DNA from 3 places in the Rhizobium sp. SG741 genome. Region 3 is predicted to be linked to each of the others. Evidence: riboswitches for the same ligand, from Rfam matches in the RefSeq annotation. Region 3 holds a riboswitch; each other region holds the start of a gene.
The links. A riboswitch is a leader RNA that binds a small molecule or an ion and turns the genes downstream of it on or off. The one in region 3 is predicted to bind cobalamin.

Region 1: it holds a riboswitch for cobalamin, as region 3 does, so the genes downstream of both, nrdH (glutaredoxin-like protein NrdH) here and FHT29_RS28715 (ABC transporter substrate-binding protein) in region 3, are expected to answer to the same signal.
Region 2: it holds a riboswitch for cobalamin, as region 3 does, so the genes downstream of both, FHT29_RS18915 (aromatic ring-hydroxylating dioxygenase subunit alpha) here and FHT29_RS28715 (ABC transporter substrate-binding protein) in region 3, are expected to answer to the same signal.

What each region holds. Positions count from the first base shown of each region.
Region 1 is NZ_JAAZQP010000017.1:8,059-15,297, forward strand. It holds gene FHT29_RS30335 (hypothetical protein) at 1-584, shown strand, start outside; gene FHT29_RS30340 (acyltransferase family protein) at 1,168-2,313, shown strand; cobalamin riboswitch at 2,573-2,794, shown strand; gene nrdH (glutaredoxin-like protein NrdH) at 3,047-3,268, shown strand; gene nrdI (class Ib ribonucleoside-diphosphate reductase assembly flavoprotein NrdI) at 3,280-3,675, shown strand; gene nrdE (class 1b ribonucleoside-diphosphate reductase subunit alpha) at 3,663-5,873, shown strand; gene nrdF (class 1b ribonucleoside-diphosphate reductase subunit beta) at 5,899-6,873, shown strand; gene FHT29_RS30365 (LysR family transcriptional regulator) at 6,925-7,239, opposite strand, start outside.
Region 2 is NZ_JAAZQP010000007.1:100,089-107,327, forward strand. It holds gene FHT29_RS18895 (FAD-binding oxidoreductase) at 1-1,184, opposite strand, end outside; gene FHT29_RS18900 (L-threonylcarbamoyladenylate synthase) at 1,314-2,288, opposite strand; gene FHT29_RS18905 (DUF6656 family protein) at 2,347-2,958, opposite strand; gene FHT29_RS18910 (ACT domain-containing protein) at 3,063-3,476, shown strand; cobalamin riboswitch at 3,694-3,899, shown strand; gene FHT29_RS18915 (aromatic ring-hydroxylating dioxygenase subunit alpha) at 3,996-5,240, shown strand; gene FHT29_RS18920 (hybrid-cluster NAD(P)-dependent oxidoreductase) at 5,243-6,331, shown strand; gene FHT29_RS18925 (GH25 family lysozyme) at 6,421-7,239, opposite strand, start outside.
Region 3 is NZ_JAAZQP010000014.1:158,123-165,361, forward strand. It holds gene FHT29_RS35000 (hypothetical protein) at 207-662, opposite strand; gene FHT29_RS28710 (methyltransferase) at 683-1,390, opposite strand; cobalamin riboswitch at 1,654-1,911, shown strand; gene FHT29_RS28715 (ABC transporter substrate-binding protein) at 2,076-3,092, shown strand; gene FHT29_RS28720 (iron chelate uptake ABC transporter family permease subunit) at 3,093-4,130, shown strand; gene FHT29_RS28725 (ABC transporter ATP-binding protein) at 4,127-4,891, shown strand; gene FHT29_RS28730 (glutathione S-transferase family protein) at 5,154-5,804, shown strand; gene FHT29_RS28735 (LysR family transcriptional regulator) at 5,879-6,808, opposite strand; gene FHT29_RS28740 (EamA family transporter) at 6,895-7,239, shown strand, end outside.

The DNA of each region.
Region 1 (7,239 bases), on a different contig from region 3:
CGCTCAACACCAACCTGCGCTGCGGCAAGCTTGGCGAAGAGGGGCGGGCAATCAACGTGGTCGCCGGAGAGCTGCGCTCGTTCGCAGCGCTTCTCGATGAAGATGCGGAAAAAATCCTTATCGGGTTGGGCATGCTTGAGGGCCAGACTGCCGGCCTGAAGGACTGGCGGCAGAGCGATGACCAGGATAGTTCGTCGGGTTCCGGGGCGCATATCGATGCCGCTTTGCTGCACATTACCGAGGCTGGCGCATCCATGGATGTCAACGTGAAGGAGCTTCGCCGCTGTGGCGAGGATATGACCTCCAAGGTCGCCGAGGTCGTCAACAGCCTGGATTTCCGGGCGGGAATCGGCGAAACGCTCGCATCCTGCACGGAGGAAGCCGGTCGTGATTATTGCGCTGTCGAGGATTTGATCGGGCTCGAAGCGCCGCTAGCTGCCATTTCGGAGCGCATCGCGAAGATCTATACGATGGCGGCAGAACGCGAGATACATGCGAGTGTTTTTGGCGTGGCGACAGCTCCGGCCAGTCACGGACCGACGACTGGCAATGATGAGGAGTTGTTTGCAGAGGCTCTCTTCTGATCAGTCAGGTCTGGAAATCACCGAATACGTCCTGCCGCCGGTCAGGAGTTTGACGCGCTCGTCCACTTTGCCGCATAGCAGGACGATGATGTTGCGAAGAAGTAGATCCATCACCGCTGTTGTGGTTGCCGCGCAGTCCTAGAGGGGCGCGCGCGAACCCTGGGGGTGACGAGCGATCTTCCCGGAAGGCGATGGCGCTTGCAACTTGTAGATCGCGCGGTTCGCCATATACCGACAGCCCCGCAGGCAAATGCCACAATCTGCGGCCCTCAAATTCCGTCGTCCTTTTTAAGCTGTCGAAAATTATCGACTCTGATCGACCGTTTCCGCAGGTAGGTTGGCGTGCGCTCGAGGAGGCGGAAGATCCTGTCGCAGTGGCGGCGGAGCAGCTGTCACAATAAGAGCCAAACGAATTCGCCGTATGTTGATGGCCGGGTCGTGCCCAGAAGTCCCGCTTGGTGGTGGTTGCGAGCGGGCGTAGCAGCATCGCTGCAAAGCATTCGAGATCACTATCCTCTATAGGTTGAGTTTTTTAATCGACAACTCAACCTGATCTTAAAGATTACGCCTTATAGCGTGAACCATGGAGGCAACGTCACGTCGGCATGATCTGGATTTTATCAGGGTCGCAGCATTCATGCTGCTGATCGTCTATCATGTCAGCCTGATGTATAACTCCAGGGGCTTTCTTCTGAAGGCACCGGACAGCTCTCCCATCTTTGACATCATCCATCTGTGGACCCACCCTTGGCGCATGTCGCTGCTGTTTTTGATCTCAGGCGTCGTCACGGGGATATTGCTGACACGGCAAACTCCCGAGGTGCTGAGGAAGGCGCGAACGAGGCAGTTGCTGGTTCCGCTGCTGATTGGAATGCTGTTTCTGATCCCTCCCCAAATGTATGTCTGCCTAAATACCAGCCTGGGGGTCGACATCAGCCTCCGAGACGTCTTCTGGCACTATCTGACCCTGACGCCCATTCCGCTGCCCAACGGACGTGAGGTCAATCTCTTCTGGATGCAGCACCTGTGGTACCTCGCCTATCTCTGGACCTACACCGCAATCCTGACGCTTGTCGTATCGGCCTGGCCGAAGTTGCTGCCCCTCGCGGGGGATCGGCTGGCGCCCCGGCTGGCGGGCAAGTGGATACTGATATTTCCCGCCATACTGTTCATCTTGCTCAGGCTCACGCTGCGGCCGGCCTTCCCCCCGACACTCAATATCCTCACCGACTGGTACAGCCATAGTATCTATCTGATGTCATTTCTGCTCGGTGTCGTGATGGCCATGCGCAGCGAATACTGGGAGGCGGTCGTCGACGCGCGAAAACCCGCCCTGATCCTTGCGCTGGGTTGTGCGGTGCTTCTGACGATGCTCTTTCCGGGCCTGCCTGCCGGCGAGCCTGACATGTGGCAGGCATTTTCGGGAAGGGTGCTTGCCGGCACGTTCCAATGGTGTGCGATCGTCGCAATTCTCGGATACGCAAAGATCTGGCTGAATTCGGAGAACGCCGTTGTCCGCTATCTGAACAGGGCAGTGCTGACCTACTACGTGCTTCACCAGACGGTCATGTTGGTTATTGCCTACTGGTTGCGTGAGTTTGGGTTGATGTCCGCCTCGTCTTTCATCCCGATCGTGGTTGCGACGCTCGCCGTCTGTGCGTTGTGTTACGAACTGAAACGACGCCTGGAAATCTCCTGGAAAGCCAGGATCCGCGCTGGCATTGCCTGACGCATGGATATCTCGATGTTCACCCGGCATGGGCTCCCTGGAGCAATCTCTCCGGTTCAGGGTTAAGAGGGCGTCCGGTGCGCCGACAATCGGCCCCGGCTTTCCTGATATCCACTCGCCGCACATTCCCGAGGTCGAGAAGATGACCGATCTTCTGTCCTTGCCGCGAAAGCGTCTTCGGGACTTAGCCGCAGGCCTTATCAACATCTTAAATGAAGGATCGGTGACGGAACCTGTTGACGCAAATTTAACCTCGTCTACTATATATAGTGTTCGAGGTTCCTTCGATTCGCAAGGATTGGAGGCTAAGATGGGAATACGGTCGATGAGCATGATGCTCGTCAAGCCGTAGCTGCCCCCGCAACTGTGAGCGGCGAGTATTTGTTCTGCATGTGCCACTGAGGAATATATGCCTCGGGAAGGCAAGAGCAAATACTTCGACCCGCAAGCCAGGAGACCTGCCTCGAGCAATAGCGTCCACGGGCGGGGTGTCCGGATGGCGAGCGATGGTTTGCGGCAGGTCGCCGTTGTCGTCGCTTTCCCCGAAAGGCCCGCAAAGGTTACTTCGAGGTGTGAAGTCCATGTCTTTGAGTATCCTTATCTGCCTGCACGACTGACGGCCGCCTAAGCGTCCGGCAGTCGGTTGTGCCCGCCGCCATTTTTCAGATTGCCGAACGGGTGTCGCCCGACGCCCGGACGATCTCGCACGCCTGTCATATATACGAGGACATCCATGAGCATTACCGTCTACAGCAAGCCCGCTTGCGTCCAGTGCACCGCGACCACACGCGCCCTCGACCGCCAGGGTATCGATTACACCATCGTCGACGTGTCCACCGATACTGAAGCCTACGAGCTGGTGCAGGGTCTCGGCTATCGTCAGGTCCCGGTCGTTATCGCCGGCGAGCAGCATTGGGCTGGCTTCCGTCCCGACATGATCAGCGCGCTCGCCTGAGGAACCGGGCGGTGGGCGAGATCGTCTATTTCTCCAGCAGATCTGAGAACACCCATCGCTTCGTTGCCAAGCTTGCCTTGCCGGCCGCTCGCATTCCGCTCGGCGCGGGTGAAGAGCTTCGAGCGGCCCGTCCTTACGTTCTCATTGTCCCTACCTATTGTGGTGAAGGGGGCAAGGGTGCCGTGCCCAAGCAGGTGATCCGCTTCCTCAACGATGCGGATAACCGTTCAAACATCCGCGGGGTCATTGCCGCGGGCAACAGCAACTTCGGGGCGACGTTTGGTATCGCCGGCGACATCATCTCCACCAAATGCCAGGTGCCGTTTCTCTATCGGTTCGAGCTTTTGGGCACGGAAGAGGATGTCGTGAATGTCAGACACGGATTGGAACGATTTTGGACACGCTAAGCTCTTCTTTGTCGCGGCACGCCGCCGAAAAACCGCTTCACACTTTTTCTCATCCCGCGAGCGACCGGCCATCGAAGGTCACGGAAACGGCGTTGGACTATCACGCCCTCAACGCCATGCTGAACCTCTATGACGAGCAGGGTAGTATCCAACTCGACAAGGACCGCTTGGCGGCCAAGCAGTACTTCCTCCAGCATGTCAACCAGAACACGGTGTTCTTCCACAACCTGCGGGAGAAGCTCGATTACCTAGTGACGGAGGGTTACTACGAGCGGGAGGTGCTGGACCAATATTCCTTCAACTTCGTGCGCGATCTCTTCGATCATGCCTATGCGAAGAAGTTCCGTTTTCCGACGTTCCTCGGCGCTTTCAAATATTACACCAGCTACACGCTGAAGACCTTTGACGGAAAGCGCTATCTGGAGCGCTATGAGGACCGCGTCTGTATGGTAGCCTTGGCGCTGGCGCGCGGCAGCGAGCAGCTTGCCCATAACATGGTGGACGAGATCATTTCCGGCCGCTTCCAGCCGGCGACGCCGACTTTCCTCAACGCAGGCAAGAAGCAGCGCGGCGAGCTGGTTTCCTGCTTCCTGCTGCGCGTCGAAGACAACATGGAATCGATCGGCCGCGCCATCAATTCCGCGCTGCAGCTTTCCAAGCGCGGCGGCGGCGTGGCGCTGTCGCTCACCAACATCCGCGAGGCCGGCGCGCCGATCAAGCACATCGAGAACCAGTCTTCCGGCATCATCCCGGTGATGAAGCTGCTCGAAGACTCCTTCTCCTACGCCAACCAGCTCGGAGCCAGGCAGGGCGCGGGCGCCGTTTATCTTAACGCCCATCACCCTGATATCATGCGCTTCCTCGACACCAAGCGCGAGAATGCCGACGAGAAGATCCGTATCAAGACGCTGTCGCTCGGTGTCGTCATTCCCGACATCACCTTCGAGCTCGCGAAGAACAATGACGACATGTATCTGTTCTCGCCTTATGACGTGGAGCGCGTCTATGGCGTGCCTTTCACGGAAATATCGGTGACGGAAAAGTACCGCGAGATGGTGGCCGACAGCCGCATCCGCAAGAAGAAGATCAAGGCGCGCGACTTCTTCCAGGTGATTGCCGAAATCCAGTTCGAGAGCGGCTATCCCTACATCATGTTCGAGGACACGGTGAACCGCGCCAACCCCATTGCCGGCCGCATTACCATGAGCAATCTCTGCTCGGAAATCCTGCAGGTGAGCGAAGCGAGCGAATACAGCGACGACCTTTCCTACACGCATATGGGCAAGGACATCTCCTGCAATCTCGGCTCCCTCAACATCGCAGCCGCGATGGACAGCCCCGATTTCGGCAAGACGATCGAAATGTCGATCCGCGCGCTGACGGCAGTCTCCGACATGAGCCATATCTCGTCGGTGCCTTCGATCGAAAAGGGCAATGACGACAGCCACGCCATCGGCCTCGGCCAGATGAACCTGCACGGCTATCTTGCCCGCGAGCGCATCTTCTACGGCTCCGAGGAAGGCGTCGATTTCACCAACATCTATTTCTATACTGTGACCTATCACGCCATCCGTGCCTCGAACCTCCTAGCGGTCGAGCGCGGGCAGAGCTTCAAGGGCTTCGAGAACTCGAAATACGCCTCCGGCGAATACTTCGCCAAATATACCGATCAGGCGTGGGCGCCCGCGACCGAACGTGTGGCCGAACTATTCGAAACGGCCGGCATCGCCATCCCGACGCAGAAGGACTGGGCGGAGCTGAAGCAGGCCGTAATGAAGGGCGGCCTTTATAACCAGAACCTGCAGGCCGTGCCTCCCACAGGTTCGATCTCCTATATCAACCACTCGACTTCTTCGATCCATCCGATCGTCTCCAAGATCGAAATCCGCAAGGAAGGCAAGATCGGCCGCGTCTATTATCCGGCCGCCTTCATGACCAACGACAATCTCGATTATTATCAGGACGCCTACGAGATCGGGCCGGAAAAGATCATCGACACCTATGCGGCCGCCACCCAGCATGTCGATCAGGGCCTGTCCCTGACGCTGTTCTTCCGCGACACGGCAACCACGCGCGACATCAACAAGGCGCAGATCTACGCCTGGAAGAAGGGCATCAAGACCATCTACTACATCCGCCTTCGCCAGATGGCGCTGTCCGGCACCGAGGTGCAGGGCTGCGTTTCCTGCGCCCTTTGATTTCCGGTTTGAAAAGGACATTTCCGTGAACATGCAATTCAAGCCGGTAAGCCGTATCCGCGCCATCAACTGGAACCGTATCGAGGACGACAAGGATCTCGAGGTCTGGAACCGCCTGACCGGAAATTTCTGGTTGCCCGAAAAGGTGCCATTGTCGAACGACATCCCGTCCTGGGCAACCCTGAAGCCGGAGGAGCAGCAGCTCACCATCCGCGTCTTCACTGGCCTGACCCTGCTCGACACGATCCAGAACGGAGTAGGCTCCGTGAAGCTGATGGCCGACGCCGCCACGCCGCATGAAGAGGCGGTGCTGTCGAACATCTCCTTCATGGAGGCCGTGCACGCTCGATCCTACTCATCGATCTTCTCGACGCTCTGCTCGACGCCGGATGTCGACGATGCCTATCGCTGGTCGGAAGAGAACGAATTCCTGCAGCGCAAGTCGACGCTGATCATGGAGCAATATGCTTCCGGTGATCCGCTGAAGAAGAAGGTCGCCAGCGTCTTCCTCGAAAGTTTTCTGTTCTATTCGGGCTTCTACCTGCCGATGTTCTGGTCGAGCCGTGCCAAGCTCACCAACACCGCCGACATGATCCGCCTCATCATCCGCGATGAGGCGGTGCATGGCTATTACATCGGCTACAAGTTCCAGCGTGGGCTTGAGCGGCTGCCGGAGGAGCGCCGGCAGGAGATCAAGGACTTCGCCTTCGACCTCCTGCTCGAACTCTATGATAACGAGGCTAGGTACACCGAGTCACTCTATGACGGTGTCGGCTTGACCGAAGACGTCAAGAAGTTCCTGCACTACAACGCCAACAAGGCGCTGATGAACCTTGGCTACGAGGCGCTCTTTCCCGCGGAGGCTTGCAAGGTCAATCCGGCGATCCTCTCGGCGTTGTCGCCGAATGCGGACGAGAACCACGACTTTTTCTCCGGCTCCGGCTCGTCCTATGTGATCGGGAAGGCAGTCGCGACCGAAGATGAAGACTGGAATTTCTAGGACTGGGTGATCCGTCCGCACGGCGTCGGGGGTCGCCCTGACGCCGTGGGCCTACTCGGACGCCGGTTTCCCGCCGGCCGCTCCCGGCAAGCCGAAAGCCTGTTGGAAGTAGTTCCGAAATGCCTGCATCGCAGGCGTCAAGGCGTTACCCGCACGCCATGCAAGTCCCACGTCCATGGCCGGTACGGTTTCCTGGATGTTGATCGTCTCGATGCGGCGGCCTTCGAGCGACCACGGCCGATATACCATGTCGGAGAGGATGGCGACGCCCTGGTTGTTCGCGACCATGGACCGAACGGCTTCCACCGATGAAGTGCGAAGCGTGACATTCGGTTGGTAGGGGGTCTTGCTCCAATATTTGAGCGA
Region 2 (7,239 bases), on a different contig from region 3:
TTGTAGTGAATATTGCCGTCGCCCATATGGCCGAAGGCGCAGATGCGAGCGCCGGGCAGGGCCGCGATAACCGCCTTTTCCGCCTCGGCCATGAATTGCGGAACCTGCGCCACCGGCACGGAAACGTCATGCTTGATCGAGCCGCCTTCAGGCTTCTGTGCATCCGACATGCTTTCCCGCATGTGCCAGATGGCCTTCTGCTGTGCTTCGGAGCTGGCGATCGTTGCATCCTGGATCAGGCCGGCCTCGTAGCCTTGCTCCAACAGCGTCGTCATCATCCGCTCGGCGGTTTCGGCTGAGTCCGAGGTGGAGATATCGATCAGCACGTACCAGGGATACGCTGTCTCCAGCGGATCGCGGACGCCGGGGATGTGCCGGGCGGTGAATTCGATGCCGATGCGCGGCATCAGCTCGAAACCGGTCAGCGCCGTGCCGCAGAGGCTCGAAGCGTTCTTGAACAGGGTCAGCGCCTCATCCACCGTTTGCAGGCCGGCAAAGGCGACCTGATGGCCGAGCGGCTGCGGGAAGAGCTTCAGCACTGCGCCGGTGATGACACCGAGCGTGCCTTCGGCGCCGATGAAGAGATCGCGCAGATCGTAGCCGGTATTGTCCTTCTTCAGGCGGCGCAGCCCGTTCCAGATCTCGCCAGTGGGCAACACAACTTCGAGGCCGAGGCAGAGTTGGCGCATATTGCCATAGGCGAGAACGGCCGTGCCGCCGGCATTGGTGGAGAGGTTGCCGGCGATGCGGCAGGAGCCTTCCGAGCCGAGCGACAGCGGAAACATGCGGCCATGTTCGGCCGCTGCCTTATGCACATCCGCCAGGATGCAGCCGCCATCGACGATCATCGTGTTGCCGACCGGATCGATATCGCGGATGCGGTTCATCCGCTCCAGCGACAGGATGATGTCGGAGCCACCCTCGCGCGGCGTCTGGCCGCCGACGAGGCCGGTATTGCCGGTCTGCGGCACGATGGCCGTGCCGGTCTCGCTGGCGAGCTTGAGGATCGCTGACACTTCTTCCACGGAGCCGGGCTTCAACAGCATCGGCGATGCGCCGTGGTAGAGGCCGCGGTTTTCCACCAGATGCGGTGCGATCTCCACGGGGTCACGCGTCGCATGCTTTTCGCCCACGATGGCGGCGAAGCGGTCGAGAAGGGCGGAGGAGGGGGCGAAGCTGCTCATGGTGTGTCCTTTGCCGATAGGGTTCGGGCCGATTTAGTCTCTGGAACTTGCTGATCTTCTTCGAATTGTCATCAAGTTCCAGCTATTCGCTTTTGCATGATCCCCAAAACCGCTTCGCACTTTTGGGGATCATGCTCGGGGCGCGGCCGCGCGGCGCAGCCGGTCGTTGATGGCCTCGCCGAGGCCCTCGTCGGGAATGTGGGAAAAGGCGATCGTCACGGCACCCGTCGCATCGGCGCGCTTCATGAAATCGAAGAGGTTGGCGGCGGCTTCCGAAAGATCGCCGCTAGGGCTGAGATCCAGCACGGCAACAGCATTTCCGATGCCGGCAATCTCGGGTGTCCCGAAGCGGATCAGAGCTTCGTCCGGCGAAACATCGGTCGCATCGAGCCGCACGGCTGCGCCCGGCGCATAATGCGAAGCAAGCATGCCGGGTGCTTCGATGGCAGGTGCCGCACCTCTCTTGCGCTTCACGGCCTTGCCCGCGATCCGCTCGATCTCGCGCGCCGCCAATCCGCCCGGCCGCAGCAGCCGCAGCTCGCCGTCCTCGACCTTGACGATGGTCGATTCGACGCCCACCACCGAAGCGCCCGCATCGAGGATCAGCGTGATCCGCTCTCCGAGGTCGTCGTCGACATGATCGGCGCTGGTGGCGCTGATCTTGCCCGACGTATTGGCGCTTGGGGCGGCCAGAGGCTTTCCGAAGGCGCGGATCAGCTCGCCGGCAAAGCCCTGCGGCACGCGGATGCCGACCGTGTCGAGACCGGCGGTCGCCAGCGGATGGATGCCGCTTTCAGGCCGTAGCGGCAGCACCAGCGTCAGCGGACCGGGCCAGAAGGCTTCCGCCAGCTTGCGGGAGATGGGATCGAAGATCGCGTAGCGTTCGGCCATGGCCAGATCGCTCATATGGCAGATCAGCGGATTGAAGCGCGGCCGGCCCTTGGTTTCGTATATCCGGGTGATGGCGGCCGGATTGGTGGCATCGGCGGCAAGCCCATAGACGGTCTCCGTCGGCAATCCGATCGGCAACCCCTCGGCAAGCGTTGCCGAGGCGACCTCTATCGCCGTTTGCGGATGTTCAAGGATGTCTATGTGTCGCGCCATGGCCTGCCCGTTTGCAGTTCAGGCCGTTCTTATGCTTTTCAAGTTTTCGGATCAATGATCAAAGCTGGCGAATGATGTCGCGAAGCTGCTCGTTGCGGGCGCCGAGCAGCAGGACGTTGCGGATGGCGGTCTGCGGATCATGGGTGTGGAAGAGCACTCCGTTGCCCCGGATGTCGCGATTGATCGTCAGCTTCTTTTCCGACGCTTCCTTGTCCGGATGGACGGCGACGGCGAAATACATTCGCGAATATTTCAGGCTGATGTCTTCGAAGAAATTGTCGTTCTGGCCGAGGCGAGCAAAGAAATTGGCGATGTAGAAGGCCCAGCTTACCTCCTCATATTTCGCGAATTGCGTTCGCGCCGCGGTGACGTGGCAATAGCCGAGATGCGGCGTATCCCGCAGGGTGTGATGGAAGATCAGTTTCGGAAAGCGGATCGACTGGTGAAAGCTGTTGAGACGGCCATGGGTTGTCTCGCCGGCGTTCCGCAGCTTGCTCGCCGTGCGTTCGGCCACTTCCTCGAACGTGAGGTAACGTCGCTCCTCGGCGAGCCAATGCGTCTTGTCGCGATTGATGCGGCCGGTGCGGAGAAATTCCGTATACCCCGCCGCCGGCGGCACCGGCTCCGGGTTGGCGGGTTTCTTGGCATCGAAATATCTGAGTTTTGCCATGCCGGCTCGCCATCGAGGTCTGGATGCCGAATGATAGATCGTCTAGCTTGAGCCGGGCTGAAGCGCGCGCTCTTGCTTGCGGATCGTTGAAAAGGATCAGAATCATGCCCGGCATTACCGATCTCAAGCTGCTGCTGGCGGACATGAAGCCGAATCTTGCCGAGGGCGAGTTCGTCTATTGCAGCGTGCCGGCTTCGGCGCTCGCCGATCATATTCACCTGGAGCCGATCGGGCTCTTTCGGGAAAGGGAGGGAGTGACGTTGATCCTTCCTCTGGAAGCAGCGCGGCAGGCAGGGCTTCCGACGGCTCCCGCCATGCGGATGATCACGCTCGATATCCATTCCTCGCTGGAGGCGGTCGGCCTGACCGCAGCCTTTGCCACGGCCTTGGGAAATGAGGGTATCAGCGCCAATGTCGTCGCCGCCTACTATCACGATCATATCTTCGTTCCGGCCGTTGATGCCGGCCGTGCGGTGGCGGCGCTGCAGGCGCTTTCGCAGGCGCACGCGCGCCTTTGATCGCCTGCCATCGGCGGACCTGTCGCATTCAGAATAAAGCGTCGCTCGCGAGAGGTGGGAGGATCACTATTCCTGCATCCCACGGCGATGCATAAGAGATTGAATTGTCTTCCTTTATTGCCGCTATGCGCAACCGTCCGGGCGTCTCGTTTCGTCTGTCGCCAATTTCGAAGCCGATGTCGCATTGTAGCGCAGCGGCTGAAGGGGCCGAGAGCTATGATGTCATCAATCTCAAGGTGCCGTCTGCTAGGGAGGCGGAGAATTGGGAAGCCGGTCAAAATCCGGCGCTGCCCCCGCAACGGTGGTGGAGTAAGGCATGGCGGATAAAGCCACTGGGTCGGGTCGACCTGGGAAGGTGCCATGGGGTCCTGGCGACAGGGCCGCTCCAGAGCCCGGAAACCAGCCTTGGGCACATATGGTTTACTGACCGCGGCGGGCGGTCGGGACATTGCTTTGGGCCGTTCCCACCGGCCGTGCATGTCCTTCGCCCGTTTCTTGGTACTGCGCAAGGATAGGCAAATGGATATCAGCAGCAATGTTCTGCGGCAATTGAAGAATCGCCGTGAGGGTTTCAGCCTGGAGCAGCCCTTCTATACCGACCCGGATTACTTCAAGCTCGATATGGAAATGATCTATTATCGGGATTGGCTGTTCATCGGCCATGATTGCGAAGTGCCTCGCGCGGGCAATTATTTCACCGTCCAGATCGGCGATTATCCCGTCGTCATCGTTCGCGGTCGCGATCAGGTCATCCGTGCCTTCCACAATAGCTGTCGTCATCGCGGCTCGCGGGTCTGCACGACCGAGCGCGGCTCGTCGGCAAAGCTCGTCTGCCCCTATCACCAGTGGACCTACGAGCTGGACGGCTCGCTGCTCTTCGCCCGCCAGATGGCCGAGGATTTCGACAAGAGCCAGTACTCGCTGAAATCGGTTCACTGCGAAAGCGTCGGCGGCTATATCTTCATCTGCCTTGCGCAGAATGCGCCGGACTTCGCGCCGGTTCGCGCCACGATCGAGCCCTACATAGCCCCTCATCGCCTCAGCGAGGCCAAGGTCGCCTTCCAGAGCACCATCATCGAGAAGGGCAACTGGAAGCTCGTCTGGGAAAACAACCGCGAGTGCTATCATTGCGCTGCCAACCATCCCGAACTCTGCCGCACTTTTTCGGAAGCGCCGACGGTGAGCGGCGTGCAGGGGGCAATGAGCGATCCCGTGATCACAGCTCATTGGAAGCGCTGTGAAGCTGCCGGCCTGCCGAGCGAATTCAAGATCTCGCCGGACGGACAGTTCCGCACCGCACGCATGCCGCTGATCGAAGGGGCCGAAAGCTACACCATGTCCGGCCAGAATGCCGTCAAGCGGCCGCTCTCGCCCGATGTGACGATCAACAACATCGGTACGATGCTGCTGTTCCATTACCCGACGACCTGGAACCACATGCTCGGCGATCACGCGATTTCCTTCCGCGTCCTTCCGCTCAACGCCGAGGAAACCGCCGTCACCACCAAATGGCTGGTGCACAAGGATGCGGTCGAAGGCGTCGATTATGATCTCGAAGAGCTTACTCACGTCTGGACTGAGACCAACGATCAGGACCGCCGCATCGTCGAGGAAAATGCCTTCGGCATCCGCTCGCCTGCTTACGAGCCCGGTCCCTATTCGGAAATCCATGAAGGCGGCGTCATGCAGTTCGTCGAGTGGTACTCGAATTTCATGATCAACCGGCTGCAGGGCGATCAGGCCAAGCTGTCGGCGGTTGCCTGAGCATGAACATGACCGTCTCCCTCCGTCATCGACATCTCGACCAGATGCAGCCCTGGAGCGACAGGCAGCATCTGCTCGAATGCCTCTCGGTCACGCCGGAAGCGCCCGATGTGATGACCTTCACATTCGGGTCCGACAAGGACAACTGGTTCCGTTACCTGCCGGGCCAGTTCGTGACGCTGGAGCTGCCGACGGCGCCCGAGCCGGTCATGCGCACCTATACGCTGTCGTCGACACCGTCGCGGCCCTTTTCGGTCGCCGTGACCGTCAAGGCGCAGAAGGACAGCATCGGCACGCGCTGGATGTTCGAGAACCTCAAGCCCGGCATGCGCATCAAGGCTTTCGGTCCCCTCGGCGATTTCAGCCATATCCGCCATCCCGGCGAGAAATATCTCTTCGTGTCAGCCGGGTCCGGCGTGACCCCGATGATGGCCATGACCCGCTACATGGCCGACACGGCGCCGTTGTCGGACATCACCTTCGTCAATTGCTCGCGCAGCCCGGCCGACATCATCTTCCGTTCGGAGCTGGAATATCTCGCCCGCTTCATGCCGAACCTCAATCTCGGCCTGATCGTCGAGGGCTGCGGCCGCACCGAGCTCTGGTCGGGGCTGAAGGGTCGCATCGACAAGGCCAAGATCGGCTTGCTCGCGCCGGATTTCATGGATCGCACGATCTTCTGCTGCGGTCCGGAAGTCTTCATGGATGCGGTCCGCTCCATGCTGGAAGCGCATGGCTTCGACATGTCCCGCTACCATCAGGAAAGCTTCCAGCCGGCGAATGCGGCAACGCCGCTTGCCGAGGTCACCGACGATGCGTCGACTGAAGCTGCAACCACGATCCGCTTCACCATGGCCGGCAAGGACGTCGTCTGCGCGGCGGGGCAGACCGTGCTTCAGGCCGCGCGCGGCGCGGGCGTACGCATCGGTGCGGCCTGCGAATCCGGCCTCTGCGGCACATGCCGCGTCATGAAGCTTTCCGGCGAGGTCGAGATGAACCACAATGGCGGCATCCTCGATGACGAGATCGAGGAGGGCTATATCCTCGCCTGCTGTTCGCGGCCGAAGACGGATGTCCAGGTCGAAGCCTAGAGCAAACTCCAGGAAAAGCGTGCAGCGGTTTTCCGTCCGGAGTTTCGCGAAAAAATATCATAGAGCGGTAACGCTATTCCGTTGTCGCTCTAGAAATCCTGATAATTCAGCTCATTGATCTCCACCGGCTCAGACCGACGGGTCGAGGCCGTGACGATGGGATCGATCACCAGCGAGATAAGCGTCTGCCGCGGTCCGTTGCAGGTCGGTGCCTGTGCGATCATCACGTCGGGCGCAGGCAACGGTTTGGCAGGCAGTAGCTCGCCTTGCGGCCAGATCTTGGCGAGCTGTATCTTGGTCATTGGTACGATATTGACGTCGATATCGGTCAATGTGCCCGGAACGCGGTAGGGGCAGCTCTTTTCGGAACAATTGTCCGATGAAGCGAACTGCCAGATGGCATAGCTGTCCCAATTGCCGAGCGGGAAGGTGCCGGTCACGTCCGGCTTGTAGCGCGCGTACCACAGCGGCAGCCGCGACAGCAGTGGATAGATGTCGCGATGATCGGCGATGTAGCGGGCGATGTTGTGGTTGGTATAGAGGATGGGGTAGCGGCCGGTTCTGACCTTGATATGGGCGACGAAGACCTGGGCATCCTCCAGCGACATGAATTGCGTGGAGTCCATGCCGTCGATATCGAGCACCATCAGCTCGTCCGGCTGCGGATCGGCATAGTCGAGAAAGTGATTGGCCTGGTCGATGGGATTGCCGGGCCGCCCCAGATGGTAGGCGCCCCACAACAGGCCGTTCATCTTCGCCAGCATGCGGCGCGTCTGATACAGCTCGCGACTGACGGCGTATTTGCGCCACATCGTCTTGCAGTGTGCGACCGTGTCGCCGGCATGGTCGCCTGTACAACTGAAACTTTCGGGCAGACCGTCGGAGGCCTTGGAGATGAAGCCGGCGAT
Region 3 (7,239 bases):
AAGCGTGAGAATCCGCTCGGATGCGGGCCGCCCCTGGCGCTTCTCCGCTTCCGTGTCAGTCGAGCCAGCGAGGTAATATTCCAAAGCCATGCTTGGTATATAGTCGAGCCTCGAACAGCCATCAATCCCGATGGGCGCCTCTAACTCGACTTTGGATGATGATTCAATTTCACCGCGCACGGATGCCTGACCGGATTGCCTCTCCATCAACTCGATATTCGAGCCTGAGCGATACCATTGTATCCGGAAAAATATAATGCCAGTGGTTGGACCTCTTCCAGGAGAATCCCATAATCAGACTCCACCGCCCGATCCCTGTCGGGAAAATCGCTATTGAACTCGGCAGCATAGTGTTCTCGACGCCCGCCTGAGCTGACCGTGTGGTGACCGATCAGATCGACCGTCAGGTGCATATTCCGGATGTCGTGAACCGCGTCATCATCCTGCAGCACCAGACCCTCAACATCGCCGTCCAGCTCGAAGCGCTCTGCGGCATCGCGGTTCGTTCGGCGAAACTCGGCAGCGGTCAGTGGGAGGAAACCGCTTTCGCGCCGCTGTTCCGGCAAAGGGACAGGAAAGGAAGCTGTCGCGACAGGGGCAGGAGATATTGCGAGACGCCGGATTTGTTTCGATCGACTGATCCGAATAGCCTGCCTATGCATCGAAATGCCCGGTGATGGGATCAAGCCCTGACGATGTGGATCCCGTAACTCCTCACGCTCTCATCTCCCACGATGTCCCTCATATGCAAGGGCACGTCCGATTCCACCGACCAGCGGTCTTTTACAACAAGGTGCTCTGGAAGATGGTCGACGATGCCCGAGATGACCTTTTCGTAGTCTACAATGATCGCTTCGCGACCGATCAGGCGATCGATCAAACTGGCATCGCTCGCCACGTGGCCGTTTTCGCAAAACCAATAGGATATGAGGTCCAGCTCCGAATTCGACGGCAAATCGGGAGGCAGGGTCTGGTTGAGAAAGCTGAAATTGCCGGCGCAACCGGAATCCGTCAGCACCGTTTGCGCGATGTTCAAGTGTAGGGGCGATTGATCGACGAAGGTCAGGTGCAGCCTCGGGTTCGTAGCGAGAAATGCGAACGTCAATCCGAAGACGCCCGAGCCGCAGCCTAGGTCGCGCACGTTTTCGTATTTCACCGGTTCGATATTCGCGGAGAGCAAAGCCAGGCAGCATTTGAGAGCGTTTTTAATTCCATACGCCTTCGTAAAAGTCTCAGCCTGCGTCTCGTGGTCAAATATGAAAATTCTTGCTGCGCTTTCGACCTCTTCTCTGAGCGCCAAAGCCTCCTGATCGGCTTTGAAGATTCCCGACTTTGCCTGTAACGCCGCTGCCAATTCAGCCAGCTCGACCGGAAACGTCCCCTGTTGCATTTTCATCCATCATTTTGGTTAGGCTCACGCCGTCTGGTGAGCAGTGATAATGTCGATATATTGGCCCGCAGGGCGTTTTAGATATGAATTCCATTATGCAGATCGATAAATGAACTTCGCCGGATGTGAACGCATCCATTTCATTCTCATACAACGAGACGAGTGTGTTCTTCAATGTCGAGCAACTCGTCGTCGAGGTGGAGAAGAGAAGAAACATTGCGCGGCTTTTGTCGATGGATGTGCTTGACGGCGAGCGGTCGTCCGACATAACTGGATGCGACGGTTCCCCAAGGAAGACTCTACGGGGATTAATAGGGAACACGGTGAGGGCGACCCAAAGGGGACCTAGACCGTGGCTGCCCCCGCAACTGTAAGCGGATTGCGGTCATCCCGGAGCGACCAGCTTGCTGGTCATCTCCCAGGGTCTTCGGACCATGCCACTGCGCGGAAACGGCGCGGGAAGGCAGATGATTGTCAGACATCCGCGAGCCAGGAGACCTGCCGTCAATCACGATCCAATCAGCCGGGCGGGGATGCCCGGAAAGGGACAGAGAATGATTGACCTGAGCCTTCGATATTACCCGGCACTCTTCGTTCTTGATTGGGATTTCCGCAACCGGCTGCGGTGTGCCTGAGCGCTGTTGCGCTGACGTCACTCAGTTTTTCATCCCTATCGAGATCTTTCATGCGCCATTTTCTGACGACCATTACATTTGCGCTCGGCCTTGCCGGCTTCGCAGCTCCCGGTTTTGCAGCGACCCAGTATCCCCTCACCATCAGCAATTGCGGCCAGCAGGTCACCTTTAAAAAGGCTCCAGCTCGGATCCTGTCCATCGGTCAAGGCATGACCGAGATCCTGCTGTCGCTCGGCCTTGCCGACAAGATCGTCGGAACGGCCGTCTGGGTCGGGCCTGTTCTGCCACAATATGCCGAAGCCAACGGCAAGATCCCGCGTCTTGCCGATAATGACCCGAGTTTCGAAGCGGTTGTCGGCAAGGAACCGGACCTCGTTGCCGCCGAATTCGAATGGCATGTCGGTCCGCAAGGTTCGGTCGGCAAGCGCGAGCAGTTCTCCGGGCTTGGCATCAACACCTACATCGCGCCGACCGACTGCGTTGCCAAGGTCAATGCCGACGGCGGTGACGGCGTGCGCAAGGAACTCTTCACGATGGACCTGATCTATCAGGAGATCGATGAACTCGCGCGGATTTTCGACGTCAAGGATCGCGGCGATGCGCTGATCGCTGACCTCAAGAAGCGTCAGGCGGAAGCAGTGGCTTCAATTGCCGGCGCACAGGCCAAGAACCTGCCGATCGTGTTCTGGTTCTCGAGCAAGGAAGTCAACGGCGATGCCTTCATCGCCGGCAAGAACAGTGCGCCGGCCTATATCCTCAAGACACTCGGCGCCAGGAACGTCGTCACGACGGAGGAGGAATGGCCGCTTGTGGGATGGGAGACGATCGCGCAGGCCAATCCGGCCGTGGTCGTCATCGCGACGATGGATCGCCGACGCTACGCGGCCGACGATCCCAAGGTCAAACTCGATTTCCTCGAGAAGGACCCGGTCACGAGCCAGCTCGATGCGGTCAAGAACAAGCACTTCGTGATGATGGACGCGCAGTCGATGAATCCCACCATCCGGACCATCGACGGCATCGAGACCCTGGCCAAGGGCATCAAGTCCTTCGGCCTGGCGCAATAGATGCGCGGGATCGCAAGACGGCAGAAGCGGTGGGCGCTATTGGCGCTCACCATCGCCGCAATCGTGCTTCTGGCGCTCATGATCAGCCTTGCCGTGTCGATCGGCGAGATTTCCATTCCGCTGGCCACCACAGCCAAGGCCGTTGCCAACCGGCTGCTGGGGACGGATTTCGAGTTGAGCCGGATCCATCAGGGTATCGTCTGGGACTACAGGCTGAGCCGGGCGCTTGTGGCCGCCAGCGCCGGCGCCTCATTGGCGCTGAGCGGCGTGATCCTGCAGGCCATGCTGCGTAATCCGCTCGCCGAACCCTATGTGCTCGGCATTTCAGCAGGCGCCTCGACCGGCGCGGTCTGCGTCATGATCCTCGGTCTCGGCTCGGGAATCCTGGGCCTTTCGGGTGGGGCCTTCCTCGGCGCGATCGCGGCCTTTCTCTTCGTCGGCCTCCTGGCTACGGGCGTCGCCGGCACAAGCGAGCGGATCATCCTGTGCGGCGTCGCCGGCTCGCAGCTCTTCAATGCACTCACCTCCTATATCGTCACCACATCGGCGAATGCCGAGCAGGCGAGGGGTGTCATGTTCTGGCTGCTCGGCTCGTTGAGCGGCGTGCGCTGGCCGGATGTCTATCTTTCGGGGCCGGTTGCCATTGTCGGCTTTGCAATCTGCATGGGACATGTCCGGGTTCTGGACGCCTTCGTCTTTGGCACCGATGCTGCGGCTTCGCTCGGCATTGCGGTGCGGCGCGCGCAGATCGTCCTGCTTGGGACGACGGCGCTCATGACGGCGGCGGTCGTCAGCATCGTCGGCTCGATCGGCTTTGTCGGTCTCGTCATCCCGCATGCGGCCCGTTTTCTGGTCGGCCCCAGTCATGATCGGCTGCTGCCGGCGGCGGCGCTTGCCGGCGCGATCTTCATGGTCGGCGCCGATATCGTCTCGAGGATCATCATACCTCAGCAGATCCTGCCGATCGGCGTGGTCACCGCCTTGTTCGGTGCCCCGGCCTTCGCAATCATTCTCTATCGCGCCCGGAGGACGGCATGAGCATCGCGGTCGACAAGGTAACCTTCGCGGCCGGCAATACGCTGATCGTCAACGGCATCAGCCTGACGGTGGAGAAGGGAAAGGTCCTCGGTCTGCTCGGACCGAACGGTTCCGGGAAGTCCAGCCTCCTGCGGCTGATCTGCCGCTTGAGAAAAGTACGCAGCGGCATCATCCGGCTCGGCGGCAACGATATCGCGGCCATCCCGCGCGGCGATATCGCCCGCCGGATCGCGCTGGTTGAGCAGCAGGCGACGACGGAGACGCAGGTGACCGTGATGGACGTGGTTCGCCTTGGTCGCACGCCGCATCGCGGCCCATTGTCGGCCTGGAGCGCTCGTGACGATGCGGCCGTCCTCGATGCGCTTGGGCGTGTGGGCATGCAGGGCAGGGCGGCGCAGCTCTGGCAGACCTTGTCGGGTGGCGAGCGCCAGCGCGTCCATATCGCCAGAGCCCTCGCGCAGACCCCCAGCGAACTGCTCCTGGACGAGCCGACGAACCATCTCGATATCCAGCATCAGCTTGATATTCTGGGACTGGTCTCGAAGCTCGACGTCACCTGCATCATTGCCCTGCACGATCTCAATCTGGCGGCCATGTTCTGTGACAGCCTAGCCGTGCTGCAGGAGGGCGAGGTGGTTGCGGCCGGAGCTCCCGAAGATGTTCTGACGGAGGAACTGATCGGCCGGGTCTTCGGCGTGCGCGCCCATGTCCAGAAATCTTTGGTCCACGGCCGCTGCAACATTCAATACATGACGGGTTGAATGTATTCGCACAGTCACGATACCGCGTGGTTCCACGCGAATGGAGTTCGGGCCAATGTTCGACTTTCGCAGTGTCGTCTTTGCACGCCGCCCATGTCGTTTTCACCGGCGCCGTGCGCGTGTAGAAGGATGCTGGCTGATGTGCATGGAGCGCATTCCTTGAGCTGCATTTGAACCGACCGTGACGGCTATCTCGAGCATGTCGTGTCGGAATCTCGTTTAGCCAATCGTCTTCAAGACAGACAAGCTATGGAGAACGGCGATGACGATTACTATTACCGCCTTTGAACGGTCGCCCGATCGCGGCAAGGGTCTGGCGCGTGACATGCGCGTTCGCTGGGCGCTCGAAGAAGTCGGTCAGCCTTACGACGTTCGTCTTCTTTCGTTCAAAGCGATGAAGGAACCCACGCATCTCGCGCTTCATCCTTTCGGGCAGATTCCGACCTATGAAGAAGGCGATCTCGTCCTGTTCGAGTCGGGGGCGATCGTGCTCCATATCGCGGAGCACTATCAAGGCCTGCTGCCGGACGATGCCAAGGCCCGGGCGCGCGCCATCACATGGATGTTTGCCGCGCTTACCACGATGGAGCCGCCGATCGTCGATCGCGAAGTCGCCAGGCTCCTGGAGCGTGACGAGACCTGGTACGAGCAGCGCCTGCCCATGGTCGAGGAACGCATCCGCAAGCGGCTGAGCGAACTTTCCGGTCACCTCGGCGATGCCGACTGGCTCGACGGCAAGTTCAGCGCCGGTGACCTTCTGATGGTGTCGGTGCTGCTCAGGTTGAAAAGCTCGGGTCTACTGGACGAATATCGGAACCTCTCCGCCTATGTTGCTCGCGGTGAGGCGCGGCCCGCATACAAGCGTGCTTTCGAGGCTCAGTTGGCGGTTTTTACCGCCGCGTCGACTGGCTGACGAAGCTCAGCTTTCGACCGGGTGTTGCCGTTAGGGGCGCTTGCTGCATAAGACCGGAACAATATAGCGTCCGCCTATGCGCGCGCCCGCGTTGGTGCGGTAAAGGCTGCGATCGTCATCTCGTCATGGCCCGCTTCGCCGAGGAGGCGCTTTGCAAGTTCCGTGGCGGGGCCACTCAGGGCATTGTCGGGCCGGATCAGGTGAAACGAGACGTGGTAGTCTATAGCCCTGTCGGAAACCGGTACCAGCCTGCCGCTTTCAATTGCCGCATCCGATAGCGGCGGTCGTGCCAATGCAACGCCCACGCCCTGAACGCAGGCATCGATGACGAGATTGTAGTCCTCGAACCGCCGGTCCTGTCCGCGCGGCAGGTATTCGACGCCCTCCGGAGCGAGCCAGCGCCGCCAGCCCTCGATGTTCGAATCGTGCAGGATCGGCATGGCGAGCAGCGATTGCGCATCGCGATTCTGCCCAAGCCTTTCCGCCAGCGAAGGCGCCGCGATCGGAAAGGATCTTTCGTGCCAGAGGGGCAGAGCGCGCACACCGGCCCACGGCCCCTTGCCGCAGCGGATGGCGAGATCCGTTCCCTCGCCAAAGTCCGCCAGACGATGTTCAAGGATCAGCTCGAGATGAATGTCGTTGCCTTCGAGCTTCGGCAGGCGGGAGAACAGCCATAGCGACGCGACGGAAGGTGTGAGGGAAAGACGAACCGTCGCCTTGTTGCGCCGGGGAAGCCAGCGCTCGCCGCTGTCGCTGAGAAGGGCAAGGGCCTCCTCAGCGCGGGCAAAGAAGCGCATGCCCTCCGGAGTGAGGCTTACGCCGCGCGGCTGCCGCGCAAAGAGCCGCACACCGAGCCAGCGCTCCAACCGCGATATCTGTCTTGAGACGGCGCCATGGGTGATGCCGCCTTCTTCGGCAGCTGCCGAAAAGGAGCCAAGGCGTGCCGCGCGTGCAAAGGTTTCAAGTGTATCGAGCGGCGGCAGTGCTTGCGAGCTGTGAACCATAAACACAGCTGATCATTGATTGCGGTGCTTTTCAAGCACGTATTGGGGGCCTATTCCACTCCCATGCAAATGGATGGGAGGCGAGCATGAGCATGTTGACGAGCGACGTGGGGGTAAAGGGCAGGTTTGATCTGGTGGCCTTTTCGGCTGTTGTCGTCACGATCATCTTCTGGGCTTCTTCGTTCGTCGTCATCCGCATCTGTCTCGGGCCCCTGACGCCGATAGAACTTGCGACGGCCCGTTATGTGACGGCGGGCGTCATCGCTCTTGGCTATCTGGCATTCAGATGGAGCGTCCCGACAAGAGGGGATCTCCTGCGGATCTCGATTGCCGCAATCCTTTTCATCGCCACCTATGCGGTGCTGCTGAATACAGGCGAACAGACCGTGCCGGCGGGGCCTGCGAGCTTCATCATCAACACCATGCCGGTG